4 regions of the Streptomyces sp. NPDC039736 genome follow, and region 1 is predicted to be linked to each of the others. Evidence: riboswitches for the same ligand, from Rfam matches in the RefSeq annotation. Region 1 holds a riboswitch; each other region holds the start of a gene.
The links. Region 1 has a riboswitch for cyclic di-AMP ahead of ACZ56L_RS04040 (M23 family metallopeptidase). Riboswitches for the same ligand answer to the same signal wherever they lie in the genome.

Region 1 (7,015 bases):
CACGCCAGGCGGAGCGAGGTGCTGGCCGACATCGGACTCACGCCCGTCGAGATCGCCGGCCGGATCGGCGCGGCGACGGCCCCGTACGGAACCGGGACGACGAAGAACGTGACAGCGACGAAGAACCCGTCAACGACGAAGAATCCACCACCGTCACAGCACGCATCTGCGGAGAATGAAGGAGAACTGACGGAATGACCGAAGACGCGCCCGAGGCTCCCGCACCCGCCGGGAGCGGGCCCGCCGGGGCCTCCCGGGGATTCGACCTGGCGGAACTGCTCGCGGCCCGCGGCGGCGAACGGTACGAGCTGCACTCCCGGCACCTCAACCACCAGCTCCCGCGCATGCTCCGCACCATCGGCTTCGACCGGGTGTACGAGCGGGCCGAGGGCGCGTACTTCTGGGACGCCGACGGCAACGACTACCTCGACATGCTCGCCGGATTCGGAGTGATGGGCCTCGGCCGCCACCACCCCGTCGTCCGCAAGGCCCTGCACGACGTGCTGGACGCCTCGCTCGCCGACCTCACCCGCTTCGACTGCCAGCCGCTGCCGGGACTGCTCGCCGAGAAGCTCCTCGCGCACAGCCCGCACCTGGACCGCGTCTTCTTCGGCAACAGCGGTACGGAAGCGGTCGAGACCGCGCTGAAGTTCGCCCGGTACGCGACGGGCAGGCCGCGCATCCTCTACTGCTCGCACGCCTTCCACGGGCTCACCACCGGGTCGCTCTCGGTCAACGGCGAGAAGGGGTTCCGGGACGGGTTCGCCCCGCTGCTGCCCGACACCGCGATCGAACTCGGGGACCTGGACGCGCTGGAGCGGGAGCTGCGGCGCGGCGACGTCGCCGGATTCGTCGTGGAGCCCATCCAGGGCAAGGGGGTGCTGGAGTCCCCGCCCGGCTTCCTGCGCGCCGCCCAGGAACTGCTGCACCGGCACGGGGCGCTGCTCATCGCCGACGAGGTGCAGACCGGGCTCGGCCGCACCGGCGACTTCTACGCCTACCAGCACGAGGCGGGCGTGGAACCCGACCTGGTGTGCGTCGCCAAGGCGCTCTCCGGCGGCTACGTGCCCGTCGGGGCGACGCTCGGCAAGGACTGGATCTTCAAGAAGGTCTACTCCTCCATGGACCGGGTGCTGGTCCACTCGGCCAGCTTCGGGTCCAACGCCCAGGCGATGGCGGCCGGCCTCGCCGTGCTCTCGGTCATGGAGGACGAGCAGATCGTGGCCAACGCCCGGCGCACCGGCGACCTGCTGAAGACGCGGCTGGCCGCGCTGACGGGGAAGTACGAGCTGCTGCACGACGTCCGCGGGCGCGGCCTCATGATCGGCATCGAGTTCGGGCGGCCGGCCTCGCTCGCGCTGCGCGGGCGCTGGGCGATGCTCCAGGCGGCCCGCAAGGGGCTCTTCGCCCAGATGGTCGTCGTGCCGCTGCTGCAGAAGCACCGGATCCTCACCCAGGTGTCCGGCGACCACCTGGAAGTGATCAAACTGATTCCGCCGCTGACCGTGGGGGAGAAGGAGGTCGACCGCTTCGTGGACGCCTTCACCGCCGTGATGGACGACGCACACTCCGGCGGTGGCCTGATGTGGGACTTCGGCCGGACACTGGTGAAGCAGGCGGTCGCCCACCGCTGAACCGGCCTCTTTTGCCTCTGGGGCAAGAAGTTTGCCCCAGAGGCAAGCACTCTGGCTCAATGGACCGTATGACGCCACGCCTCGAAGAGGCGGCCGAGGGCTCGGCGGAACTGCCCTCCGTCGCTCCCCACCTGCGAGAACTCCGCCGCCGCGGCGGATTCACGCTGGAGGCCGCGGCCCGCCGCGCCGGGCTCTCGCCCGCGCACCTCTCCCGGTTGGAGACCGGACAGCGCCAGCCCTCGCTGCCGATGCTCCTCGCGCTGGCCCGGGTCTACGGCACGACCGTCTCCGAGGTCCTCGGCGAGACGGCGGCCGCCCCGGACGCCGTCGTGCGGTCCGGCGAGATGACCGCCCGCGAGGCCGACGGCTGGACGTACCGGCAGGCCGGCAGCCACGGCCGGGCCATGCAGGCGCTGCGCGTCCACGTGCCGCACGCCGCCCAGCGGGATCTCGTACGGGTCCATCCCGGCGAGGAGTGGCTGTACGTGCTCGAGGGGCGGCTGCGCCTGGTGCTCGGGGAGCGCGTGCACACCCTGGACGAGGGCGACAGCGCCCACTTCGACTCGCTCACCCCGCACCGGATCACCGCGGTGACGCCGCAGGGGGCCGAGCTGCTGTTCCTCCACACACTGATGCAGAGCACCGTCGCCGGGCTCTGCCTGCCCCAGGAGTCATGATGACCGAGTCCACCGCACAGCCGCCGGGACTCGCCCCCGCGCAGGGCTTCGTGAAGGCTCCCGGACCCGCCCCCGCCCAGCAGCTCACCGAGGCGCAGACCACCGCCCTGAGCGCCATCGCCCGCGCCGCCGACGAGGCAGCCCGCGCCTCCCGCCCCGGCTCCGACCGGGGCGCCGAGTGGCAGGACGGCGCGGGCAGGGCCGGCCCGGACGGATTCGTCGCGGACAAGGCGCCGCACGGCCTCGTGGTGCGGGTCTTCCTCTACATCGTGGTCGGGCACATCGTCGCGGCGTTCATCTTCCTGCTGTTCACGATCGGCGACGCCTGAGCGGCCCGGTCACTCCGTGAGCCGCTCGCGCAGCGCCTCGCGGACCCCGGGCGTCACCCGCAGTCCCCGTTCCAGGTAGGCGTCCGTGGTGCCCCAGGTCTCCTCGATGGTGGCGAAGGCCGCGTCCAGGTACTCTGCCCGGGCGTCGAAGAGCGGTGCGAGCAGGCGCATCACCTCGCCGTTCATGGCCTCCGGCGAGGCGCTGGAGCGGCGCACCCGGTAGCGGCGGTGCGGGTCGTTGGACTTCACGTAGTCCGCCCGGATCGCGTCCGGCTCCACGCCCACGGCCAGCAGCGTCACCGCGATCGACAGACCCGCGCGGTCCTTGCCCGCCGCGCAGTGCATCAGCGCCGGAACACTGTCCTCGGCCAAGGCGTGCAGCACCCGGCTGTGCTCCGCGGTGCGGTCCTTGATCATGCGGCGGTACGACGCCGTCATGCGCGCCGCAGCCTTGCCGTCGTCGAGGATCTCGCGCAGCTGGTCGAGGTTGCCGTCGCGCACCATCATCCAGAACTCGGCGCCGTCCGCGGGGTCGCTCAGCGGGATGTTCACGTTCCGCACACCGGTCAGCTCGACGTCCGGACCCTCCAGCTCCTGGTCCGCCGCGTTGCGGAAGTCGAAGATCGTGTGGAGTCCGAGCGAGTGGAAGAACGCCGTGTCGGACTCGGTGGCGTGCGCCAGGTGGCCGCTGCGGAAGAGCCGTCCGTAACGCGTCCGACGGCCGTCCGCGGTGGGCAGCCCGCCCACGTCGCGGAAGTTCCGTACGCCTGCGAGATCCGGCTCGGCCGACGGCGATGCCTGCTGCGTCACGAGTGCTCCTCAAGGTCGTCCGCCGACGCGGGCACGCCGACGAGGGCCACGGGCCGACGATACGACAGAAGCGCCCCCATATGGGTGCCTGAGGCAACCGTCTGGGTCGTACGGGGGTGCGAGTGAGCAGAATCATAGAGCGAACCGTGACGTCTGCTGCCGAAGCGTCAAACGGCAGGCCAGAGGCGGGAGATGGTGCCCGGGACGATTGCGCGCCACCGGGAGAATCGTGAAGAAGGCGTGTTCTGGCGAGGGAGAAAAGGGGAACGGCTTGTTCCGGCGGTCCGCACTCGCTTACGGTCACCGTCAATCCGGGTGGACCGCCGAATCCTGCCACCGCTCGGAGTCACTTTCCCTTTTTCTTCGTGTGGCAGGAGCGGGGGACCCAGGTAGTACGCCGTACCGGAGGACGACAGTCCGCCGGAACGGCTCGGGGTGAAGCAGCGCTCCCGGATGTGGAGCGCGGCCGGGCATCTCCAGCCCGAACCCGACAGCTCACCTCGCAGGCGCCGGAGAGGACATCGTCATGCCTGCTCAGGGTAAGCACCGCCGCCCGAAGTCCAGTTCCCCGCTCACCCGGGGCTTCGTCGCCGCCGGCACGGGCGGCGCCGCACTGGCCCTTCCGCTCATCGGCGCCACCGGTGCGAACGCCGCCGACCAGGGCGCCGCCCCCGTCGCGCTGCCGCAGGCCGCCGCCGAGGCGCAGCTCCCGCAGCAGCGCGCGGCCGAGCCCCGGCAGGCGGCCCCCGCCGCCGCGCCGAAGACCGGCACCCGTACGTACTCCGTGGTGTCCGGCGACAGCCTCTCGAAGATCGCCGCGGACCAGGACGTGCGCGGCGGCTGGCAGAAGGTCTACGGCGACAACAGGGAGGTCGTCGGTGAGAACCCCTCGCTGATCTTCCCCGGCATGAAGCTCACCCTCGGCGGCAAGGCCCCCGCGGCCGCCGAGCGGAAGGCCACCGCCCCGGCCCCGCAGCAGCAGCGGACCGAGCGCGTGGAGCGCACCGACAAGCGCGCCGAGCAGCGCACCGAGAGCCGCGTCGAGCAGCGCTCCCAGAAGCGGACGGAGAAGCGGGCCGAGCAGCGCACCGAGCAGCGCACCGAGAGCAAGCGGCAGACGCAGCGCTCCGGCTTCAGCGCCCCCGTCCCCTCGGGCGTCTCCACCCCCTACCGCGCCTCCGGCGGCAGCTGGTCCAGCGGTTACCACACCGGTGTCGACTTCCGCGCGTCCTCGGGCACCCCGGTCAAGGCAGTCGCCGCGGGCACCGTGGTCTCCGCCGGCTGGGGCGGCGCGTACGGCAACGAGGTCGTCATCCGGCACAACGACGGCCGCTACTCGCAGTACGCCCACCTCTCCGCGCTGGGCGTCCGCTCCGGCCAGAGCGTCTCCGGCGGCCAGCAGATCGGCTACTCCGGCTCCACCGGCAACTCCTCCGGCCCGCACCTGCACTTCGAGATCCGCACCGGCCCCGGCTACGGCTCGGACATCGACCCGCTGGGCTACCTGCGCAACAACGGCGTCCCGCTCTAGTACGGACCGCCCCCCACGGCCCACTCGCCCCCGCACCGGCCCCGGTGCGGGGGCGAGACGCGTATCCCGAAGCGCCACCCGCGTATTCCGGGTTGGGTGAATCTTGACCGGTGGCATATCTCACCCTCCGTCAACCCCTCCCTACGGTGGCGTAGGTCACTTGCGAAAGTGAAGGATGTGTCGACGTGGCAGACGATTCGAGATCATTCAGCGCAGGCACCATCGGGTCGTACGCGGCGATCGGGGACAGCTTCACCGAAGGGGTCGGCGACCCCGGCCCCGGCGGCGCGTTCATCGGGTGGGCCGACCGGCTTGCCGTCCTCCTGGACGACCGGGTACCCGAACACACCTTCCGTTACGCAAACCTCGCCGTACGCGGCAAACTGCTCGACCAGATCGTGGCCGACCAGGTCCCCCGGGCCAAGCAGCTCGCCCCCGACCTTGTCAGCTTCTGCGCGGGCGGCAACGACATCATCCGGCCCGGCTCCGACCCCGACGACGTCGCCGAACGGTTCGAGAGGGCCGTCGCCGACCTCACCTCGGCCGTCGGCACGGTCATGGTGACCACCGGCTTCGACACCCGGGGCATCCCCGTGCTGCGCCACCTGCGCGGCAAGGTCGCCACGTACTCGGCACACGTACGGGCCATCGCCGACCGGTACGGCTGCCCGGTCCTGGACCTGTGGTCGCTGAGGTCGGTGCAGGACCGGCGGGCCTGGGACTCCGACCGGCTGCACCTCTCCCCGGAGGGGCACACCCGGGTGGCGCTGCGGGCCGGTCAGGTCCTCGGCCTGGAGATCCCGGCCGACCCCGACCAGCCCTGGCCGCCGATGGCGCCGCGCCGCAGGCTCGACGCGCGCCGCGACAACATCGACTGGGCGCGCGAGCACCTGGTGCCGTGGATCGGGCGACGGCTGCGCGGCGAGAGCTCGGGCGACCACGTCGAGGCGAAGCGGCCGGACCTGCTGCCGCTCTGAGCCCGCGGCGCGGCTACGCCGAGGGGTCCGACGGCTCCGACAGCAGGGCCTCGGGACCGATCAGCGAGGTGTTGCCGGGGACCGTGCAGGCGTAGGCCCCCGCGAGGGCGCCGAAGTGGGCGCACTCCTGAAGGCTGCGGCCGGTCAGGCGCCCGTACAGGAAACCGGAGACGTAGGCGTCCCCCGCGCCGTTGGAGTCGACCACCCGGCCGGGCGGGACGGTCGCCGGAACCGGGCGCGGGGTGCTGCCGTCGTCCCGGGCCAGCAGGTACGAGCCGCCCGCGCCCGCCGTCGCCACCACCGCCTGCGCCCGGCCCTCGCGCAGGATCTCCCGCATCACCTCGCCGATCCGCTCGCCCGCGCCGGCCGCGCTCAGGAACACCAGGTCGGCGCGGAGCGCGAAGTCGCGGTGGTGGTCGGCGGTCCCGTCCCAGTCGTGCAGATCGGTGGAGAGCGGGACGCCCGACGCCACCACGTCGTCCAGCAGGTGCCGGGCGAAGTCCACGATCGAGACGTGGACGTGCCGGGCCCGGTTCAGGTGCGGCAGGTAGAAGTCCTGCGGCAGCCGCAGGTCAGCGGGGTCCCGGGAGTCGTAGAACGACATCCGGCCGCCCGTCGAGTCCACCAGGTTGACCGCCCGGCGGGTGCCCGCGGGCGAGATCAGCGGCTCGAAGTCGACATCGCCCTTGGCGAGCCGCTCGCGCACCTGCCCGCCGATCCAGTCGTCCCCGATCACGTCCAGGAACTTCACGCCCAGGCCCAGCGCCCGCAGGCCCAGCGCGACGTTGCCGCCCGTGTGCCCCGGCCACTCGCTGATGGGGGCGACGCCCACCGAGTCCGCCAGCGGCACCGGCAACTGGTCCACCCGCACCACCGTGTCCACGCCGCTGCCGCCGATCACCAGGACGTCGTACGCACCGACCCCGTCCGGACCGTCCTGCTGCTGCACCTGCTGTGACACCGCGTTCCCCTCTCCCTGCCCGGATGTGGCCGACGCGGCCCAGTATGGCGGTTTTCGGCGGCGGAGCCGGGGACGGCCGCGCCCCCGCGTCCCGCG
Region 2 (7,015 bases), 820 kb from region 1:
CTTGAAGGTGCCGCGGCCCTTCTCGTACGCGTCCTTGATGCCCGTGAGACCGACGATCCGGCCGCCGGTCGGCAGGTCGGGCCCGGGCACGAAGCGCATCAGCGTCTCCAGGTCGGCGCCCGGGTGCTTGATCAGGTGGCGGGCCGCGGCCACGACCTCGCCCAGGTTGTGCGGCGGCATGTTGGTGGCCATGCCGACCGCGATGCCGGTGGTGCCGTTGACCAGCAGGTTCGGATATGCGGCCGGCAGCGCGACGGGCTCGCGCTCCTTGCCGTCGTAGTTCGGGCTGAAGTCGACCGTGTCCTCGTCGATCGACTCCGTCATCAGCGACGTCGCGTCGGCCATCCTGCACTCGGTGTACCGCATCGCGGCCGGCGGGTCGTCGTTGCCCAGCGAGCCGAAGTTGCCGTGCCCGTCGACCAGCGGCAGCCGCATGGAGAACGGCTGCGCCATGCGCACCAGCGCGTCGTAGATGGACGCGTCGCCGTGCGGGTGCAGCTTTCCCATCACCTCGCCGACCACGCGGGCGCACTTCACGTACCCCCGGTCGGGGCGCAGGCCCATCTCGTTCATCTGGTAGACGATGCGGCGGTGCACGGGCTTGAGGCCGTCCCGCGCGTCCGGCAGGGCGCGCGAGTAGATCACCGAGTAGGCGTACTCGAGGAAGGAGCCCTGCATCTCGTCGACGACGTCGACGTCGAGGATCTTCTCCTCGAACGCCTCGTCAGGCTGCGGGGTCTTCGTGCTGCGGCGGGCCATCGCGGCTGCGGCTCCTTCTCACTGTTCAACGGTCGGTGGCTGGACTGATCGTGCGGACACGGGGGTTCCTGACGCGGACCATTGTGGACCGCCGCACTGACAACGCCGACCTCGACCCGTCCGTAGCGGTCGTGGAGCCGTCCGGGACGCGCGCCGTCGGCGGGGGAACAGCGCGTCGAAAAGACGGGAACGAAGAGTCGGGGATCCGGGAACTTCGCGGACTGTCACTGCGCTTGCATACAGTGGCAGGACTTAACAGCAGGACTTGTCTCATACGCGATCGAAGGGACGTACATGCCCATGGGTCACACGGCCACAGCGCAGGCCGGCTCCGGCGGCCTGACAGCGACCGAGCACCGGCTTGCGAACGGTCTGAGGGTGATCCTCTCCGAGGACCACCTGACCCCGGTCGCCGCGGTCTGCCTCTGGTACGACGTCGGCTCGCGCCACGAGGTCAAGGGCCGCACCGGCCTGGCGCACCTCTTCGAGCACCTCATGTTCCAGGGCTCCGCCCAGGTCAAGGGCAACGGACACTTCGAGCTGGTGCAGGGCGCCGGCGGCTCGCTCAACGGCACCACGAGCTTCGAGCGCACCAACTACTTCGAGACCATGCCCGCGCACCAGCTGGAGCTGGCGCTGTGGCTGGAAGCCGACCGGATGGGCTCGCTGCTCACCGCGCTCGACGACGAGTCCATGGAGAACCAGCGCGACGTCGTCAAGAACGAGCGCCGCCAGCGGTACGACAACGTGCCCTACGGCACCGCGTTCGAGAAGCTCACCGCCCTGATGTACCCCGAGGGCCACCCCTACCACCACACCCCGATCGGCTCCATGGCCGACCTGGACGCGGCCACGCTCGAAGACGCCCGCGCCTTCTTCCGCACGTACTACGCGCCCAACAACGCGGTGCTGTCGATCGTCGGCGACATCGACCCCGAGCAGACGCTCGCCTGGGTGGAGAAGTACTTCGGCTCGATCCCCTCGCACGACGGCAAGCAGCCGCCCCGCGACGGCTCGCTGCCCGACGTCATCGGCGGCGAGCTGCGCGAGGTCGTCGAGGAGGAGGTCCCGGCGCGCGCGCTGATGGCCGCCTACCGGCTGCCCAGCGACGGCACCCGCGAGGCGGACGCCGCCGACCTGGCGCTCACCGTCCTCGGCGGCGGCGAGTCCTCCCGGCTGCACAACCGTCTCGTACGGCGCGACCAGACGGCCGTCGCCGCGGGCTTCGGCCTGCTGCGCCTGGCCGGGGCCCCCTCGCTGGGCTGGCTGGACGTCAAGACCTCCGGCGGTGTGGAGGTCCCGGCCATCGAGGCCGCCGTCGACGAGGAGCTCGCCCGGTTCGCCGCGGAGGGCCCCACGGCCGAGGAGATGGAGCGCGCCCAGGCCCAGTTGGAGCGCGAGTGGCTGGACCGGCTGGGCACGGTCGCCGGCCGCGCCGACGAACTGTGCCGGTACGCCGTCCTGTTCGGCGACCCGCAGCTCGCCCTGAGCGCCGTCGGGCGCGTCCTGGAGGTCACCGCCGAGGAGGTCCAGGCCGTGGCCAAGGCCCGGCTGCGCCCGGACAACCGCGCGGTCCTGGTGTACGAACCGACGGCCGCCTCCGACGATGCAGCCGCGGACGCAGTCGCAGCCGCGGACGTGCGGGAAGGCGCGCAGGAGAACGACGAGCAGGAAGGGGCGGACCAGTGACGGAGACCGCAGCCACCACCGGCGGGAGCGCGGCCGTGACCAGCGCGATGCAGTTCCACCCGCAGCCGCAGCCCGGGCCCGCCACCCCGTGGGCCTTCCCCGCCCCCGAGCGCGGCGCGCTGCCCAACGGCCTGACCGTGCTGCGCTGCGACCGCCCCGGCCAGAAGCTGGTGGCCGTCGAGGTCTTCCTCGCCGCGCCCCTGGAGGCCGAGCCGAAGGGCCTGGACGGCGTCGCCACGATCATGTCGCGCGCCTTCACCGAGGGCACCGACAAGCACTCCGCCGAGGAGTTCGCCGCCGAGCTGGAGCGCTGCGGCGCCACCCTCGACGCGTTCGCCGACCACCCGGGCGTGCGGGTCTCCCTCGAAGTCCCGGTCTCCCGGCTGCCCAAGGCGCTCGGACTGCTCGCCGACGCCCTGCGCGCACCGGCGTTCGCGGACGGCGAGATCGAGCGTCTCGTACGCAACCGGCTCGACGAGCTCCCGCACGAGGCGGCCAACCCGTCCCGTCGGGCCGCCAAGCAGCTCTCCCACGAGCTGTTCCCGGCGGACCTGCGCATGTCGCGCCCCCGCCAGGGTACCGAGGAGACGGTCAAGAACATCGACTCCGCGGCCGTGCGCGCCTTCTACGAGGCGCACGTCCGCCCGGCCACCGCCACGGCGGTCGTCGTCGGCGACCTCACCGGCATCGACCTGGACGCGGTCCTGGCCGAGACCCTGGGCGCTTGGACGGGCGACACGGCGGCCGCGCGCCCCGTTCCGGCGATCACCGCCGACGACACGGGCCGCGTGGTCGTCGTGGACCGCCCCGGCGCGGTCCAGACGCAGCTCCTGATCGGCCGCATCGGCGCCGACCGGCACGACCGCGTCTGGCCCGCCCAGGTGCTCGGCACGTACTGCCTCGGCGGCACCCTCACCTCCCGCCTGGACCGCGTCCTGCGCGAGGAGAAGGGCTACACCTACGGCGTGCGCGCCTTCGGCCAGGTGCTGCGCTCCGCCGAGGACGGCACGGGCGCCGCCATGCTGGCCATCAGCGGCTCCGTGGACACCGAGTCGACCGGGCCCGCCCTGGAGGACCTGTGGAAGGTCCTGCGGACGCTCGCGGCCGAGGGACTCACCGACGCCGAGCGCGACGTCGCCGTGCAGAACCTGGTCGGGGTCGCCCCGCTCAAGTACGAGACGGCCTCGGCGGTCGCGGGCACGCTGGCCGACCAGGTCGAGCAGCACCTGCCCGACGACTTCCAGGCCCAGCTGTACGCGCGGCTGGCCGCGACCGGCACCGTGGAGGCCACCGCCGCGGTGGTGAACGCCTTCCCGGTGGACAGGCTGGTCACGGTCCTGGTCGGCGACGCGTCCCGGATCGTGGAGCCGGTGCGCGCGTTGGACATCGGCGAGGTCACGGTCGTGAGCTGACCGGCCCGCCGACCGGTTCACCGGCCGCTTGACCGATCAAAGGTCATCCGGGCGGCCGGTGGAAAGCAGGACGAAAAGGACCCCGACGGCTTCCCGGTCGTCGGGGTCCTCCCGTATGCCCGATTTGTTGCGGAGGTTGCCTGTCTGCCGTGTGGGCTCCTTCACAAAAGCGGCCGTGTGTTTGGAGATTGAAAGAAGTGCCGCTTAGCGTCGACCCGGCTGCCCGTCAGAGTGCGCCGCAACCGCGGCACCGGGCAGTCATCGCCGAGTCCCCGTCAGGCGCGAGCCTGGGGAGCCGGGGACCCACTTGAGTCCCTGGGGTGAATCGGACGCCATCGCCCGCACGGGCGGGTGGGGTCCGTAGGAGACCTTCCTGCTCCGAACCCGTCAGCTAACCCGGTAGGCGAGAAGGAAGGAAAGGAAACAGCCACTCCATGGCGTTCACCCGTGCCGCCGGGAAGCACCGGCGTCCCTCCGTGCTGTCGCGCAAGAGCGCCAACATCGCCGGAGTCGCCGCACTCACCACGACCGGTGTCATCGGAACCCTGGCCCCGCAGGCCTTCGCCGCCGAGCAGGACCTGGCCGCGGAGGACACCGGCACCATCCGCGCCGTCGCCCTGGACCACTCCGCCGAGGTCGTGGCCGAGCGGATCGAGGAGCAGGCCCAGGCGCAGCAGAAGGTGCTGGACGAGGCCGAGGCCGCCCGCAAGGCGGAGGCCGAGCGCAAGGCCGAGGCCAAGCGCAAGGCCGAGGCGAGGGCCAAGAAGGAGCGCGAGGACCGCGAGCGCGCCGCCCGCGAGGCCGAGCGCAAGCGCCTCAACACCTTCCGGCTGCCGGTGGCCGGTTCGTACGTCTCCACCAGCTACAAGTCCGGCGGCGCCCTGTGGTCCTCCGGCAGCCACTCCGGCGTCGACTTCCACGCCGCCTCCGGCACCTCCGTGGTCGCCGTCGGCGCCGGCACGGTCGTCGAGGCCGGCTGGGGCGGCGCGTACGGCAACAACATCGTGATCAGGATGAACGACGGCTCGTACACCCAGTACGGCCACCTCTCCTCGATCGGCGTCTCGGTCGGCCAGAGCGTCGGCTCCGGCGACCAGATAGGCCTGGCCGGCTCGACCGGCAACTCCACCGGCCCGCACCTGCACTTCGAGGCCCGCACCTCGCCCGAGTACGGCTCGGACATCGACCCCGTCGCGTACCTGCGCGCGCACGGCGTCAGCGTCTGACCGCGAACTCCACAAGGAAGGGCCCCGGCTCCCCATGAGCCGGGGCCCTTTCGCGTTCCACCGGACGCCGCGGCCCGCTCCGGTCCCGCCGGACGCCGCGGCCCGCTCCCGGAATTCCCGGGAACGGCACGAGCCGCGGCCCCCGGAATCCGGGATGCCGCGGCTCGTGCGCGGGAATTTCGCCCGTACGGGCGCGGCCTCACGTGGCCGCGGGGGTCTCAGACGGTCTCGGGGAGCTCGTCCAGGCCCTCGGCGACCAGCTTCGCGAGACGGTCCAGGGCGGCGTCCGCGCCCTCGGCCTCGGACGCCAGCACGATCTCCTCGCCGCCCTGCGCGCCCAGGCCCAGCAGCGCCAGCATCGACGCGGCGTTGACCGGGGTGCCGCCCGCCTTGGCGATGGTGACGGGGACGCCGGTGGCCGTGACGGCGCGGACGAAGATGGAGGCGGGGCGGGCGTGCAGGCCCTCGGCCCAGCCGACGGTGACGCGGCGCTCAACCATGGTGTTGCCCTTCATGTGCTTATTGGTTGTCTAGACCAGTCTCTCATGTGGTGCGGGCTGCTCTGCCCGGCGAAAGTCCCGGGGAGGACCGGCCGAACAGGACCAGACTGCCCCGCCCTCCGGACCCCCGCGAGTCGTAGGCTGCACACCATGGCCAAGGCTGCGGACGATGCGGATCAGGTGGGCGGGGCGCCGGAGCGGGCGCGTTCCGACCAGTCGGAGCACGCGTACCCCGACCACTGGGAGGCGGACGTCGTACTGCGCGACGGCGGAACGGCGCGCATCCGGCCCATCACCACCCAGGACGCCGACCGGCTGGTCAGCTTCTACGAACAGGTCTCGGACGAGTCGAAGTACTACCGCTTCTTCGCGCCCTACCCCCGGCTGTCCGCCAAGGACGTCCACCGTTTCACCCACCACGACTACGTCGACCGGGTGGGCCTGGCCGTCACCGTGGGCGGCGAGTTCATCGCCACCGTCCGCTACGACCGCATCGACGCCGACGGCCTGCCCGCCTCGGGGCCCGACGCCGACCAGGCCGAGGTCGCCTTCCTGGTCCAGGACGCCCACCAGGGCCGGGGGGTCGCCTCCGCCGTCCTCGAACACATCGGGGCCGTGGCCCGTGAGCGCGGCATCCGGCGCTTCGTCGCCGAGGTGCTGCCCGCCAACACCAAGATGATCAAGGTCTTCACGGACGCCGGCTACCAGCAGAAGCGCTCCTTCGAGGACGGCGTCGTCCACCTCGAATTCGACCTGGAGCCCACCGACCGCTCCCTGGCCGTGCAGCGCGCCCGCGAGCACCGCGCCGAGGCCCGGTCCGTGCAGCGGCTCCTCGCACCCGGCTCCGTCGTGGTCGTCGGCGCGGGCCGCTCCCCGCGCTCCGTGGGCCGCACGGTGCTGCGCAACCTCGTCGGGGCGGGCTTCACGGGCCGTGCGTACGCGGTCAACGCCGCCCTGCCGGAGGAGATCACGGAGCTCGAAGGCGTCCCCGCGTACCGCTCCGTCGCCGGGATCGGCGCCCCGGTGGACCTCGCGGTCCTCGTCGTACCGGCGGAGAAGGTTCCGCAAGCGGTCGCCGACTGCGGCGAGAGCGGGGTGCAGGGGCTGGTCGTCCTGGCCGCCGGATACGCCGAGAGCGGGGCCGAGGGGCGGGAGCGGCAGCGGGAACTGGTGCGGCAGGCCCGTTCGTACGGAATGCGCATCATCGGCCCCAACGCCTTCGGCATCATCAACACCTCCGACGCCGTACGTCTGAACGCCTCCCTCGCGCCCCGCTCGCCCGACCGGGGACGGATCGGCCTGTTCGCCCAGTCCGGGGCGATCGGCATCGCGCTGCTGTCCGGGCTGCACCGGCGCGGGGCGGGCGTCTCCGCCTTCATCTCGGCGGGCAACCGCGCCGACGTCTCCGGCAACGACTTCCTCCAGTACT
Region 3 (7,015 bases), on a different contig from region 1:
CGGGGTCGGGGCCGAGGTCGAGGTCGATGCCGGTGCTGGGTCCTGGGCCGGTGCCGGTGCTGGAGCCGAGGCCGATGCCGATGCCGGTGGCGGGGCCAGGTCCGTGCCGCTGCCGCCCGCCACCGCCGCCAGCAGTTCGCGGGCGCGCGCCGCGTCCGGCCGGCGCAGCGGGTCCTTGTCCATCAGCGCCCGCAGCACCGGGGTGAGCGGCCCGGCCCGGGTCGGCTCGGGCAGCGGATCGCCGACGATCGCCGACAGCGTGGACCACACCGACGTACGGCGGAACGGCGAGGCGCCCTCCACGGCCGTGTAGAGCGTCATGCCGAGCGCCCAGATGTCCGACGCGGTGCCCGGCACCTGCCCCTGCGCGCGTTCCGGCGCGAGGTAGTCGAGGGAGCCGACGAGCTGGCCGCTCCGGGTCAGCCGGGACAGCGCCTCGTCGCCGGTGGTCTCCAGGCTGGCGATGCCGAAGTCCGTGAGGACGACCCGGCCGCCGCGCTCCAGCAGGACGTTCCCCGGCTTGACGTCCCGGTGCAGCACCCCGGCGCGGTGCGCCGCGTCGAGCGCGTCCATCAGCCGGGCGCCGATCGCGGCGGCCTCGCGCGGGTCGAGCGTGCCGCGCTCGGCCAGCACGTCGTCCAGGGAGGGCCCGTCGACCAGCTCCATGACGATGACCGGCTGCCCCGCCTCCTCGACCACGTCGTGCACGGTGACGACACCGCTGTGGCGGATGCGGGCGGCGGCCTGCGCCTCCCGCCGCATCCGGACCCGCAGTTCGGCCAGTTCCGCCGCGGAGGCGTCGGTGTACGACCGCAGGACCTTGACGGCGACCTCGCGGTTCAGCAGTTGGTCCACGGCCCGGGCGACCACCCCCATGCCGCCGCGTCCGACGATCTCGGTCACGCGGTAACGACCGCCCAGCACCCTGCCCGTCAGCTCCGCACCGTTCGCCCCCGACACCTGTCACATCCCGTTCGTCGCGCTGTTCGATTCGGTCACGTGCGGGCACCAGGGTAGAGGCAGGGCCGCGAGCGGGTGCGGCGCGGCAAGGTGGTCGCGAGGGGTGCCGGGGATGGCGTAGGCTGGTGTCTACCGACGCGGGGTGGAGCAGCTCGGTAGCTCGCTGGGCTCATAACCCAGAGGTCGCAGGTTCAAATCCTGTCCCCGCTACTCAGTGGTCCGAAGGCCCGGAATCCGTCAAGGATTCCGGGCCTTCGGCATGTCCGCGCGGTACCGCGTCCGTCACCCGTACGGCGGACGCCGATTCGCCGTACGGCGCGGCTCCGGCCAGCCTGGGTGGGGAGCGGTACCGTCCGCACCCGGTGCGGACCTGGGCAGGAGAGCTGACGGTGGCGGGGTACGGGCGCGACGGACGTGGGGACGACGCCGGCGGCGGGCCCGGGGGGAGTGCGTCCAGCGGGCCCGGCACGCCCCGCGCGTCCGGTCCTCCCGGCACGCCCGGCGTCCCTGGTCCGTCCCGGGAGAGCGGCCGCACGACGCGCCGGTTCGTACGGGCGCTGCCCGCGCTGATGATCGTCGGCGGGATCTTCTTCGACGCGCTGACGCCCTCCGACTTCACCGCCTCGCCGCTGTTCGCCGCCGCGCCGCTGGTGGCGGCCCCCTTCTTCTCGCCGGCCAACACCGGGCTCACGGCCCTCGCCTCCGTGCTGGCCGTGATGGGGCTGCGGATCTGCGACGACGCCCTGACGTCCGTGGTGAGCGCGACGGAGCTGGTCACGGTGCTCACCGTGTCCGTGCTGGCGATCCTGATCAACCGGGTCGTGCGGCGCAGCGGGCGGCAGCTCGCCTCGGTGCGGGTCATCGCGGAGGCCGCGCAGCGGGCCGTGGTGCCGGTACCGCCGGCCCGCATCGGCGGTCTGGAGATCGCCGCGCGGTACGAGGCGGCCGAGGCGGACGCCTTCATCGGCGGCGATCTCTTCGCCGTGCAGGACACGCCGTACGGGGTGCGGCTCGTGGTGGGCGACGTGCGGGGCAAGGGACTTGAGGCCGTCGAGGCGGTGGCGGTGGTGGTCGGCGCGTTCCGGGAGGCGGCCGAGACGGAGAGCTGCCTGGAGGGCGTCGCGCGGCGCCTGGAACGGGCCCTGGAGCGCGAGGGCGCCCGGCGCGAGGGGCTGGACGCGCTGGAGGGCTTCACCACGGCGGTGCTCGCCGAGATCCCGCGCGCGGAGGGCGTCGTACGCCTGGTGAACCGGGGGCATCCCGAGCCGCTGCTGCTGTACGCGGACGGGGAGCTGGACGAGCTGGAGCCGGACGAGTTCGCGCTGCCGCTGGGCATGGGGGAGCTGGGGGACTGGCCGGACCGGGCCAAGGAGTTCGCGTACCCGGCGGGTTCGACGCTCGTGTTCTACACCGACGGCCTGTCCGAGGCGCGGGACGGGGCGGGCCGGTTCTACGACCCGGCGGTGCGGCTGCGGCATTCGCTCTTCCCCGGGCCCGATGCCGTGCTGGACGCGCTGACCAGTGACGTACGGGTGCACACCGGCGGCAAGCAGACGGACGACATGGCGCTGCTCGCGGTGGGGCGGCCGGGCGTGGGGCAGCCGGCGCGGCGGCGGACGGTGGGGATCATCAAGCGTCCGTGACGGGGCGCGAGGTGTCGGGCGGGCGGCAGAGGCGATCAGGGCGTTCTGGGGCCGTCGGGGCGGCCGGGACGCTGAGATGGCGTCAGTTCGCTGGTAGATAAGCGGAAATGTCCTGGCCAAAGGTGACTGCGGAGCGTTAAGGATCAAGAGGGACGGCTTGGAATTCCGGTCACATGTCTATTAACGTTCGATAACGCAGCACGGTCGTCCCAGCCGTCGTCAGAGACGGCGCCGTGCGCGTGCGCCGAATTCCGTGAGGAAACCGGGGAACCACCACTTGGGGTGAATCGGGCCCGACCCGGCCCGTAGGAGACCTTCCTGCTCCGAACCCGTCAGCTAACCCGGTAGGCGAGAAGGAAGGAAAGGAGCGCGCCTCCGTGGCGTCCAACAGGCCTGCCCCCGCAGCCCCCGCTTTCTCGGCCCCCGCTTTCTCCTACACGGCTTACGGAGTCCCCGGCGACGAGCACGGGACGGGGACCGGGGCCACCGCCGTCCTCGCTCCGCACGTTCCCGAAGCCGTCGCAGCCGCCGGAGTTCCGCAGGCCGCGCAGGTCACCCAGCCGATGCAGGCCGCAGAGGCCGTGCAGGTCCCGCAGTCTCCGCAGGGCCCGCTGATCCCGCAGCAGCAGGGGCGCGACGGCTTCGACGGCTTCGCCGCGTTCGGGACCCCGGAATCCGCCTCCGCCCCGGGCTCCCCCTTCGCCCCGGACGCCCCTCCGGCCTCCGCCGACGAGTGGAACCCCACCGCCGACTCCGCCGCCCCGCTGCGCGGCAAGCACCGGGTCGCCAAGCAGCGCGGCTCCCTCGCCCGCAGCTCCACGGTCCTCGGCGTCGGCGTGATCGCCGCCGTCGGCGCGGGCGGCATCGCCACCGCGCAGGACAAGCCCGCCGTGTCGATATCCCTGCCGGACCAGCTCGCCGAGTCCCTGGACTCGCTCGCCGACTCGCTGCCGGACGCCACGTCGCTGCCGGGCGTGGGCGCCCTGCTCTCCGACTCCGCCGAAGAGGCTCCCGCGGAGGCGGGCGTGACCGTCGCCGCCGCGCCGGCCGCCGCCGCGACCCCCGCCTCGGCCGGGCAGCAGCCCGCCGGCGCCGGGGAGAGCCTGCGCGCCCGCATCCTCCAGCAGGCCGAGCAGCAGCGCACGGTGGCCGACGAGGCCGTCCGGCAGGAGGCACGCGACAAGGCCGTGCAGGACGCCGCGGCCGAGGCGAAGAAGGCGCAGCAGCAGGCCGACGCCACGGCGCGGCAGGCCGAGAAGGAGAAGGCGGAAAAGGCGGAGAAGGCGGAGAAGGCGGAGAAGGAAGCCCGCGAGAAGGCCGCCGCCGAGGCGGAGGCCGCGCGCCTCGCCAGGCTGGCCGCGAGCTACTCGCTGCCCACCTCCTCGTACACCCTCACCTCGACCTACGGCCAGTCCGGTTCGATGTGGTCCTCCGGACAGCACACCGGGCTCGACTTCGCCGCCCCGACCGGCACCCCGGTCAAGGCCGTGCACGGCGGCACCGTCACGTCGGCCGGCTGGTCCGGGTCGTACGGCTACCGCGTCGTGCTGAAGCTGAAGGACGGCACCGAGATCTGGTACTGCCACCTCTCGCAGATGAACGTCGCGACGGGCACCGGCGTCGCCACCGGCCAGACCATCGGCAACGTGGGCGCCACCGGCAACGTCACCGGACCGCACCTGCACCTCGAAGTCCACACCCCCGGCGGCGCCGGCGTCGACCCGGCGGCCTGGCTGCGCGGCAAGGGCCTCACCGTCTGATCCCTGGCCCGTACACGGAATAGGCCCGGCGGGCCCGGTGGTTGTCGTACGGCATGACTTCCTCCCCTCTCCGCCCGCTGGGCGGCTCCGGTCTCGACGTCTTCCCGCTCGCCCTCGGCGGCAACGTCTTCGGCTGGACCGCCGACCGCGACCAGTCCTTCGCCGTCCTCGACGCGTACGTCGCGGGCGGGGGCAACTTCGTGGACAGCGCCGACTCCTACTCGGCCTGGGCGCCGGGCAACGAGGGCGGCGAGTCCGAGCGCGTCCTCGGCGAGTGGCTGGCCGCCCGGGGCAACCGGGACGAGGTCGTGATCGCCACCAAGGTCGGCGCGCACCCCTCCTACAAGGGCCTGTCCGCCACCACCGTCAAGGCCGCCGCCGAGGCGTCGCTGCGCCGCCTGGGCACCGAGTACATCGACCTCTACTACACGCACTTCGACGACCCGGCCGTGCCGGTCGAGGAGATCGTCACCGCTCTCGACCAGCTCGTACGGGACGGCAAGGTGCGCGCGGTGGGCGCCTCCAACATCGCTCCCGACCGGCTGCGCGAGTCGCTGGACTTCGCCGAGCGCGAGGGCCTGGCGAGGTACAGCGCGCTCCAGCCGCAGTACAACCTGGTCTCCCGCGACACCTACGAGGGCGAGCTCCAGGAGGTCGCCTCGCACGCGGGCCTGGCGGCCGTCCCGTACTACGCGCTGGCGGCCGGCTTCCTCACCGGCAAGTACCGCGTCGGCGGCGAGGCCGTGGACAGCCGGCGTGCCGAGGGTGCGGCCCAGCACCTCCGCACCGAGCGCGGCCGCAAGGTGCTGGCCGCCCTCGACGAGGTGGCGCGGACGCACGACGCCGAGATCGCGTCCGTCGCCCTGGCCTGGCTGGCCTCCCGCCCGACCGTCGTGGCCCCCATCGCCAGCGCCCGCACGGTCGAGCAGCTCCCGGCCCTGCTGGCGGTGGCGGACCTCACCCTCACCGACGCCGACCTGTCGAAGCTGACCGTCGCCTCGGCCTGACCGGCCCGGCCGGCCCGCTCAGTAGGTCTTGTACGGGTTGTACGCGGCCGCGTAGGCCGGGTGGTACGGCGGCGGGAGCAGCCGTATTCGGCCGGTGATCTGCGCCGCGTACACCAGTGCCGGGCCCGCGAGGCGCTTGCGCTCCCACAGGCGGTGCAGCAGCTCCCGCTCGCGGGCCTGGAACCGGGCGGCCAGCTCCGGGGTGGCCGCCCCGCGCCGGGCCCGGTAGCGCAGGAAGGCCAGCGCGGTCGCCGCCTCCTCGTACTCGGCGACCACCTTCGCCGCACCCGGCCCGTGCACCCGGGCGGCCTGCCCCTGGGCGACGGACCGGGCCCGCATCGAGGACAGGGCGAACGGCTCGGCCGGGTCCAGCCAGCCGGCGGCGACGTACGCGGGCAGCTCGGAGCTCAGCAGCCGCAGCTCGCGCTGCCGCGTCCAGATCGACAGCCAGGTCAGGAAGGCGAAGACCGGCACCATGACCAGCCCGTACACCCCGTAGAAGGCCAGCGGGCCGAACGACGCCGAGCCGTTCCACAGCGCGTGCATGCCCATGGCCAGCAGTAGGCCCGCCAGCGGCAGCAGGAAGCGGCGGACGCGCACCCAGGCGCGCCCCCGCACCCGGCGGGTCGGGGTGAGCGCCACCAGCCCGAAGCCGATGCCGGTGAGCACGGTGAACAGGGGGTGCGCGAACGGCGACATGATGACCCGCACGAAGAACGTCCCGGCCGTCACCGACCCCAGCCCCGAGAAGCCGAACTCCTGGTCCTCGCCGAAGGCGTTGCCCAGGTAGAGGATGTTCTCGGTGAAGGCGAAGCCGGTCGCGGTGAAGCCCGCGAAGACCACGCCGTCCACGATGCCGGTGAAGTGCCGCCTGCGGAACAGGAAGATCAACAGGATCGCGGCCGCCTTCGCGCTCTCCTCGACGACCGGGGCCACCAGGGTCGCGCCCAGCGTGTCCGCGTTGTCGGGGTCGGCGGTGGCCACGGCTATCCAGCGCACGGCGAAGCTGTTGGCGGTGATGGCGACCAGGGCCGCGGCGCAGGAGCCCCAGGTGAACGCGAAGACCAGGTTCCGCCAGGGGCCCGGCTCGACCCGGTCCAGCCAGCGGAACGCGAGCAGCAGCAGCGGCACGGGGAAGACGGCGAGGCCCAGGCCCACCAGGAAGCCCCGGGTGCCGGTCTGTTCCCGTACGAGAGCGAGCAGGACCAGGCCGGAGAGGGCCAGCAGGACGATCAGCGCGGTGGCGCGGACCGCCCGGTTCCGCCAGAAGGCGCGGTGCCGCAGGCCCCGCAGGAGGCCGGGCTTGCGGGCATCGCCCGGGGCAGGCCCGGCCGCCGCGGGCGCCGGCTCGGGGGCCGGGGCCGCGGGCGGGGCGGGCGATGCGTACGTCTCGTACATCCGACGACCCTAACGACTGCCACTGACACTCGCGATCGTGTTCGGACAGTCGCTGTGGAGAAACGGTGCGTCAACTCGCGTGCGGGACGCGGCGGAACATCAGGTCGTGGACCTTGTGGCCCTTGTCCAGGCCCTGGCCCTCGAAGCGGGTGAGCGGCCGGAAGCCGGGCCGGGGGGTGTAGCCGCCGTCCGCCTGGGTGTTCTCGAAGTCCGGGTGGGCGCTGAGGACTTCGAGCATCTGCTCGGC
Region 4 (7,015 bases), on a different contig from region 1:
CCTGCTGACCCGTCTTCCTGACCTGCGACTCGCGGCGGAACCTGCTGATTTGCGGTGGCGCGGCGGGCTCATCATGCGCGGACTGCGCACGCTGCCGGTGGAGTTCGGAAGCGGCGTGCGGGGCACCGGAAATGACCGGTCGGCAGCGATGTGACCTTTACGTGATCTCCGCTGCACCGACTTGTGACGGGTGTTCGACTGCGGCTACGTTCACGGGCGACCCGGCTGTTTCGCCAGAAGCCGAGTCACCGTCAGCGAAAGGCAACCGCATGCGTTCCGGGAACGGTAAACACCGCCGCCCGCGTCAGGCCCCCGCACTCGTCGTCGCCGCCGGGGTCACCGGCTCCGCGCTCGCGATTCCGCTTCTCGGCGCCACCAGCGCCGGAGCGGTCGAGGCAGGTGCCTGGGACCGCGTCGCCGAGTGCGAGAGCGGCGGTGCGTGGAGCGCCGACCTGGGCAACGGGCACTACGGCGGGCTCCAGTTCTCCCAGGACAAGTGGGAGCAGTACGGCGGCGACGCCTACGCCCCGCGGGCCGACCTCGCCAGCCGCTCGCAGCAGATCGAGGTGGCCGAGAAGGTCTTCCGGGCCGAGGGCCCGCAGGCCTGGCCGAGCTGCGCCGTCATCTCCGGGCTCGCCCCGGGCGGCGGCGGGCAGTCCGGTTCCGGTTCCGGCGGGGCGGGGGTGGACGCCGCCGACCCCGGCGCGATCGCCGGCATCGACTCCCGTACGCCTCCCACGCCCCCGGCGCACTCCGCGAAGCCGGACGCGGCGGACGGCGCGGCGGCCGACGCCGGGCCCGGCGACGACACCCCGGCGGGCGACCGGCCCCTGGGCGACCAGGCCCCGGGCGACCGGACCCCCGGCGCCGTCCCGAGCGGCGACGCCTCCGCGACCCCGGACCCGAACGCCGGCACGCCCGACGCCGGCACCGCCGTCCCCGTCGAGCCCACTCCCGGCTCCAGCGTCTCGCCCAGCACCGGGCCGGGCGGCGACGCCACCACGCCCCCGGGCGTGCCCGACGCCACCGGCGCCCCGGGCGCCGAGGACCGGGGCACGTCCGGCACCGGCAAGCACCGCGGCGTGCCCGCGCCGGAGAACTCCTCCCTCGCACCGGACGATTCGCCCGAAGGGGAACTCGCCGAGCGGGACGCCGGGCGGCACGCCTCGCGGGGCGGCGGCGAGAAGGGGCCGGGCGGCGCGCCCGAGCAGGAGTCGTACACCGTGCGCCCCGGTGACAACCTCTGGCACATCGCGGACGCCGCGGAGGTCCCCGGCGGCTGGTCGGCCCTCTACGAGGCCAACAAGAAGTCCCTCGGCACCGACCCGGACCTCATCAAGCCTGGTCAGCACCTGGATCTGAGCGAGGGTCAGACGGCGGAGAAGAGCGAAAAGTAGGGGTGGTTGGGGGGCTTGTGTCCATATTTGCGCAAGTGAGACATGAGTCTCTTCGCCCCAACTGGCGCGTCCCTTCGGGCGACTCCCGGTAAGCCCCCTCTGACCTGCGTAAACGCAAGGGAGGAGAGGGCAAGTACGGGGCAGATGTCCCGGATGTGCCTCTTTGAACATCCGGGGCACCTGTGATTACGGTCGTCATCGCTCGCCACCGGTGAGCACCGGAGCCCGCACGCCGAATCCTGCCGGCGGGCCTCGGCAGCAGTCGTCGCGAAAGCGCCGTAGGCAGGAGCGGGGGACCCAAGGTAAGTGCCGGGCCCGGACGTTGAGAGACGTGACGGGAACGGCTTGGGGTGAAGCCGCCGAAACGGAATGCCGCAGCAAGCAGTGTGCGGAAATCCGGACCGGAGGCCGGGCGAACTCACAGCCCGAACCCGACAGCTCACCTCGAAGGCGTCGGTGAGGGAATATCCATGTCGCTTTTCAGCAGCAAGGGCAAGCACCGCCGTCCGTCCAAGGCCACCCGTGCCGCCGCCATCGCCGGCGTCACCGGTGTCGCGGTCGCCGCCCCGCTGATGGGGGCCACCTCGGCCTCCGCCGCCTCCGTCGACACCTGGGACGCCGTCGCCCAGTGCGAGTCCGGCGGCAACTGGTCCATCAACACGGGCAACGGCTACTACGGCGGCCTGCAGTTCACGAACTCCTCGTGGGCCGCCGCCGGTGGCACCAAGTACGCCCCGCGCGCCGACCTGGCCACCAAGGGCCAGCAGATCGCCACCGCCGAGAAGCTGCTCAAGATCCAGGGCCCCGGCGCCTGGGCCTGCGCCGGTGCGGGCAACCTGAGCAACGACGGTGTCGACCCGGGCGTCAGCACGGGCTCCGGCTCCTCGCAGAAGTCCGCGAAGTCCACCAAGTCCGTGAAGTCCGCCCCCAAGGCGGAGAAGAAGCGCGAGGCCCCGGCCGCCTCCCGCAGCCAGACCCGCTCGGTGCCGAAGGTCGAGTCCAAGGCCGGTGGCCCGATCAAGAAGGGTGACGGCGAGTACCAGGTGAAGGCCGGCGACACCCTGTCGAAGATCGCCGAGGCGAAGAACGTCAAGGGCGGCTGGCAGCACATCGCAGACCTCAATGAGGACGTCGTCTCCGACGCCGACCTCATCTTCCCGGGTCAGCAGCTCCACCTGCGCTGATCCAGCGGGGACCGACGGCCCACCCCCGTCCGTCCCCGCCCCGCGGGAACCCCGGCGGCCCACCCCCGCCCGGTTCCCGCACCGCGGACCTCCGGCGGCCCACCCCCGCCCGGAGTCCGCAGCGGAAGGGGGCGGCTCACCCCCGCCCCCTTCCGCACCCCGGCCCCGGCCGGACGCGACTTCCCCCCGAACGCGTCCCGCCGGGGCCGTCCCCTGTACGGGCGGGCGCCGCCGGCCGCGTCGGCCCGAGAGGGCTCACCCGTGCGCGTCAGCACTCAGGCGTGCACACGGGCCGTGCTCGCGGGAGAACAGATCCGTGACCCTCGGTGAGGTCACCGGGGTCCTTCGTCCTGTATTACAGGCATTCGGGCATCTTTTCGTCCCAGCGTGCGGTCGATCGGCTGGCCGATGCCCTGGAGCCGGTTAGGCTCTTGTCGCAAGGCCGAAAGAGACCCTGCGCCGTGTGCCCCTTCCGGGGGCCCGCCACCTTCGCGTCACATCCCATAAGGAGATGCTCGTGCCGTCCATCGACGTCGTCGTAGCCCGGGAAATCCTGGACTCCCGAGGCAACCCCACGGTCGAGGTCGAGGTCGGCCTCGACGACGGCAGCACGGGTCGTGCTGCCGTTCCGTCCGGCGCCTCCACCGGTGCCTTCGAAGCCATCGAGCTCCGTGACGGCGACCCGAACCGCTACCTGGGCAAGGGCGTCGAGAAGGCCGTCCTCGCCGTCATCGAGCAGATCGGCCCGGAGCTCGTCGGCTACGACGCCACCGAGCAGCGCCTGATCGACCAGGCGATGTTCGACCTGGACGCCACCGAGAACAAGGGCTCGCTGGGCGCCAACGCCATCCTCGGCGTCTCCCTGGCCGTCGCGCACGCCGCCTCCGAGGCCAGCGACCTGCCGCTGTTCCGCTACCTCGGCGGCCCGAACGCGCACCTGCTGCCCGTCCCGATGATGAACATCCTCAACGGCGGGTCGCACGCCGACTCCAACGTCGACATCCAGGAGTTCATGATCGCGCCGATCGGCGCCGAGTCCTTCTCCGAGGCCCTGCGCTGGGGCGCCGAGGTCTACCACACCCTCAAGAAGGTGCTGAAGACCAAGGGCCTGTCCACCGGCCTCGGCGACGAGGGCGGCTTCGCGCCGAACCTGGAGTCCAACCGCGCCGCCCTCGACCTCATCGTCGAGGCCATCCAGCAGGCCGGTTACATCCCCGGCGAGCAGATCGCGCTCGCGCTCGACGTCGCCGCCTCCGAGTTCTACAAGGACGGCAAGTACGAGTTCGAGGGCAAGTCCCGCTCGGCCGCCGAGATGACCGAGTACTACGAGGAGCTCGTCTCCGCGTACCCGCTGGTCTCCATCGAGGACCCGCTGTACGAGGACGACTGGGCGGGCTGGAAGGTCATCACCGACCGCATCGGCTCCAAGGTCCAGATCGTCGGCGACGACCTCTTCGTCACCAACCCCGAGCGCCTGGCCCGCGGCATCGAGGAGGGCTCCGCGAACGCCCTCCTGGTCAAGGTCAACCAGATCGGCTCGCTCACCGAGACGCTGGACGCCGTCGAGCTCGCGCAGCGCAACGGCTTCAAGTGCATGATGAGCCACCGCTCCGGCGAGACCGAGGACGTCACCATCGCCGACCTCGCCGTCGCCGTGAACTGCGGCCAGATCAAGACCGGCGCCCCGGCCCGCTCGGACCGCGTCGCGAAGTACAACCAGCTGCTGCGCATCGAGGAGATCCTCGACGACGCCGCGGTGTACGCCGGCCGCTCCGCGTTCCCGCGGTTCCGCGCCGCGAACCAGTAGCAGCGGCAAGGGCCGGCCCCCCGCCGGGGGTCCACGCCTCCGTACGTCCCCGTACCCGGTCCCGTACCGTGTGCGGGGACGTCGGCGCGTAACGGGGAGGACTCAAGGATGGCCGCACGCAACAAGGGCGACCGGTTCTCGACCACCACCCGGCTGCGGCTGCTCGGCGAGCAGACCGCCGCCCGCGTCTACCGCTCCCAGACCCGCCGACAGGCCCGCCGCTCCCGGCTCACCGGCCGGGCCGCCCTGCTGGTGCTCGTGCTGTGCACGCTGGTGGTGGCCCTCGCGTATCCGATACGGAGCTACTTCTCGCAGGCGACCGAGATCGCCGACCAGGAGCGGGCCAGGAACGAGGCGCACCGGCGGGTGGAGCAGCTCCGCGACGCCAAGGCCCGCCTGATGGACGACGCGTACGTCGTCCGCCTCTCCCGCGAGCACCTGCACTACGTGAAGCCGGGCGAGACCGGTTTCACCATGTACGACCCCCAGGCCCCCGGCACGGCCCGGCGCCCCGACGGGAACGGGGCCGCCGACCGGCCCTGGTACTCCAACGTGTGGGACGGCGTCGACCGGGCCGACCGCGGCGAACCGTAGACCCGCACCGCAGAACGTCACCGGAACAGACCGACAGAAGGCACGCATGCAGACCCCGCCCCCGACCACGCCGCGCACCGAGCCCACCGAGAGGGACATCGAGGCGTTCAAGCTCCAGCTCGGCCGCCCGCCGCGCGGGCTGCGCGCGATCGCGCACCGCTGCCCCTGCGGCAACCCGGACGTGGTCGAGACGGCCCCGCGCCTGGAGGACGGCACGCCGTTCCCCACGCTCTACTACATGACCTGCCCGCGGGCCACGGGCGCCATCGGCACCCTGGAGGGCTCCGGCCTCATGAAGGAGATGCAGGCGCGGCTCGCCACCGACCCGGAGCTGGCCGAGCAGTACCGGGCCGCCCACGAGGACTACCTCGAGCGGCGCGACGCGATCGAGGAGCTGGTGGGCTTCCCCAGCGCGGGCGGGATGCCCGACCGGGTGAAGTGCCTGCACGTGCTGGTCGGCCACTCCCTGGTGGCCGGCCCCGGCGTGAACCCCTTCGGCGACGAGGCGCTGGCCCTGCTCCCGGAGTGGTGGGCCAAGGGCCCCTGCGTGACGCCGTGCGCCGACACGGAGGCCGCCCGGTGACCCGGGTCGCCGCCGTCGACTGCGGTACGAACTCCATCCGCCTGCTGGTCGCGGACGCCGACCCGAGGACGGGCGAGCTGGTCGACCTGGACCGGCGCATGACGATCGTCCGCCTGGGCCAGGGCGTGGACCGCACCGGCCGGCTGGCCCCCGAGGCCCTGGAGCGGACGTTCGCCGCCTGCCGCGAGTACGCGGAGATCATCACGGCGCACGGCGCCGAGAAGGTCCGCTTCGTGGCCACCTCCGCGTCCCGCGACGCCGAGAACCGGGACGAGTTCGTCGCCGGTGTCCTGGACATCCTGGGCGTCGAGCCCGAGGTGATCACCGGCGACCAGGAGGCGGCGTTCTCCTTCACCGGCGCCACCAAGGAGCTGACCGGTTCCGGCGAGGACTACCTCGTCGTGGACATCGGCGGCGGCTCCACGGAGCTCGTGGTCGGCCGGGAGGGCGTCGAGGCGGCCCGCTCCGTCGACATCGGCTGCGTACGCCTCACCGAACGCCACCAGCCGTCCGCCCCGGCCACCCCCGAGCAGGTCGCCGCGATCCGCGCGGACATCGCGGCCGCCCTGGACCTGGCCGCCGAGACCGTGCCGCTCACCGGCCGCCCCCGCACGCTGGTCGGCCTCGCGGGCTCGGTGACGACGGTCGCCGCGATCGCGCTGGGGCTGGAGGAGTACGACTCCCAGGCCATCCACCGCTCCCGGATCCCGTACGAGAAGGTCCGCGAGATCACCGAGTGGCTGGTGTCCGCCACGCACGACGACAAGGCCGCCGTGCCCGCGATGCACCCCGGCCGCGTCGACGTCATCGTCCCCGGCGCCCTGATCCTGCTGGCCCTCATGGAGCGCGTGGGGGCCTCGGAAGTGGTGGTCTCCGAGCACGACATCCTGGACGGGATCGGCTGGTCCATCGCCTGATCCGGGTGCCTGCGGAGGGCGGCGAGGCCGGGCGCGGAACGAAGTTCGTGAAGTTCTTCACAAGGAAAAGGGGCCCGATGGGCCCCTTTTTCGCGCCGGAGGGCCGAAGGGGTGGGCCTTCGGGCCCGGGGGTGTGCATAACGGACGCTTCTGGGCGCGCCGCCGAGGTAGGGGGCGGATAAGTGGTTCACCCGCCGGAAGGGGCCATCGGGCCAGTTGGGAAGGGGTTTCCAACGCGCCGGGAGGAGGAGTGGTTCCCCGCCCGGGGCATGACCTGGGTCACGTGGGCCGCGCAGTGTAGCAGAGGGTGCCGAAGACCTTGTGAAGGGGCTCACGAGGGGACCCCCGCGGCGGGGTGGATACTCGATTCCATGAGCACCACGGAGCGTCCCAGGATCCTCGTAGTAGGCGGTGGGTACGTAGGCCTGTACGCGGCACAGCGCATTCTCAAGAAGATGCGTTATGCGGAAGCGACCGTCACGGTCGTCGACCCGCGCTCGTACATGACCTACCAGCCCTTCCTGCCCGAAGCC

Region 2: linked by a shared signal. The riboswitch ahead of ACZ56L_RS00555 (M23 family metallopeptidase) and the one ahead of ACZ56L_RS04040 (M23 family metallopeptidase) in region 1 are both predicted to bind cyclic di-AMP.
Region 3: linked by a shared signal. The riboswitch ahead of ACZ56L_RS05005 (M23 family metallopeptidase) and the one ahead of ACZ56L_RS04040 (M23 family metallopeptidase) in region 1 are both predicted to bind cyclic di-AMP.
Region 4: linked by a shared signal. The riboswitch ahead of ACZ56L_RS09025 (transglycosylase family protein) and the one ahead of ACZ56L_RS04040 (M23 family metallopeptidase) in region 1 are both predicted to bind cyclic di-AMP.

Annotation. Positions count from the first base shown of each region.
Region 1 covers NZ_JBVIUQ010000001.1:955,101-962,115, forward strand. Annotated here, with positions in the region: gene dxs (1-deoxy-D-xylulose-5-phosphate synthase) at 1-198, shown strand, start outside; gene ACZ56L_RS04020 (aspartate aminotransferase family protein) at 195-1,634, shown strand; gene ACZ56L_RS04025 (helix-turn-helix domain-containing protein) at 1,703-2,311, shown strand; gene ACZ56L_RS04030 (DUF6126 family protein) at 2,311-2,640, shown strand; gene ACZ56L_RS04035 (tyrosine-protein phosphatase) at 2,650-3,450, opposite strand; cyclic di-AMP (ydaO/yuaA leader) riboswitch at 3,794-3,974, shown strand; gene ACZ56L_RS04040 (M23 family metallopeptidase) at 3,977-4,981, shown strand; gene ACZ56L_RS04045 (SGNH/GDSL hydrolase family protein) at 5,167-5,958, shown strand; gene ACZ56L_RS04050 (carbohydrate kinase family protein) at 5,972-6,862, opposite strand.
Region 2 covers NZ_JBVIUQ010000001.1:130,392-137,406, forward strand. Annotated here, with positions in the region: gene ACZ56L_RS00540 (DNA gyrase/topoisomerase IV subunit A) at 1-759, opposite strand, end outside; gene ACZ56L_RS00545 (M16 family metallopeptidase) at 1,060-2,448, shown strand; gene ACZ56L_RS00550 (M16 family metallopeptidase) at 2,496-3,860, shown strand; cyclic di-AMP (ydaO/yuaA leader) riboswitch at 4,113-4,280, shown strand; gene ACZ56L_RS00555 (M23 family metallopeptidase) at 4,295-5,086, shown strand; gene ACZ56L_RS00560 (HPr family phosphocarrier protein) at 5,305-5,586, opposite strand; gene ACZ56L_RS00565 (bifunctional acetate--CoA ligase family protein/GNAT family N-acetyltransferase) at 5,737-7,015, shown strand, end outside.
Region 3 covers NZ_JBVIUQ010000002.1:15,920-22,934, reverse strand. Annotated here, with positions in the region: gene ACZ56L_RS05020 (serine/threonine-protein kinase) at 1-903, opposite strand, end outside; tRNA gene ACZ56L_RS05015 (tRNA-Met) at 1,097-1,170, shown strand; gene ACZ56L_RS05010 (PP2C family protein-serine/threonine phosphatase) at 1,323-2,603, shown strand; cyclic di-AMP (ydaO/yuaA leader) riboswitch at 2,836-2,969, shown strand; gene ACZ56L_RS05005 (M23 family metallopeptidase) at 3,167-4,363, shown strand; gene ACZ56L_RS05000 (aldo/keto reductase) at 4,417-5,370, shown strand; gene ACZ56L_RS04995 (PrsW family intramembrane metalloprotease) at 5,389-6,768, opposite strand; gene trmB (tRNA (guanosine(46)-N7)-methyltransferase TrmB) at 6,839-7,015, opposite strand, start outside.
Region 4 covers NZ_JBVIUQ010000002.1:893,701-900,715, forward strand. Annotated here, with positions in the region: gene ACZ56L_RS09015 (cytochrome P450 family protein) at 1-154, shown strand, start outside; gene ACZ56L_RS09020 (transglycosylase family protein) at 270-1,397, shown strand; cyclic di-AMP (ydaO/yuaA leader) riboswitch at 1,662-1,865, shown strand; gene ACZ56L_RS09025 (transglycosylase family protein) at 1,868-2,581, shown strand; gene eno (phosphopyruvate hydratase) at 3,093-4,388, shown strand; gene ACZ56L_RS09035 (FtsB family cell division protein) at 4,497-4,982, shown strand; gene ACZ56L_RS09040 (DUF501 domain-containing protein) at 5,029-5,565, shown strand; gene ACZ56L_RS09045 (Ppx/GppA phosphatase family protein) at 5,562-6,482, shown strand; gene ACZ56L_RS09050 (NAD(P)/FAD-dependent oxidoreductase) at 6,854-7,015, shown strand, end outside.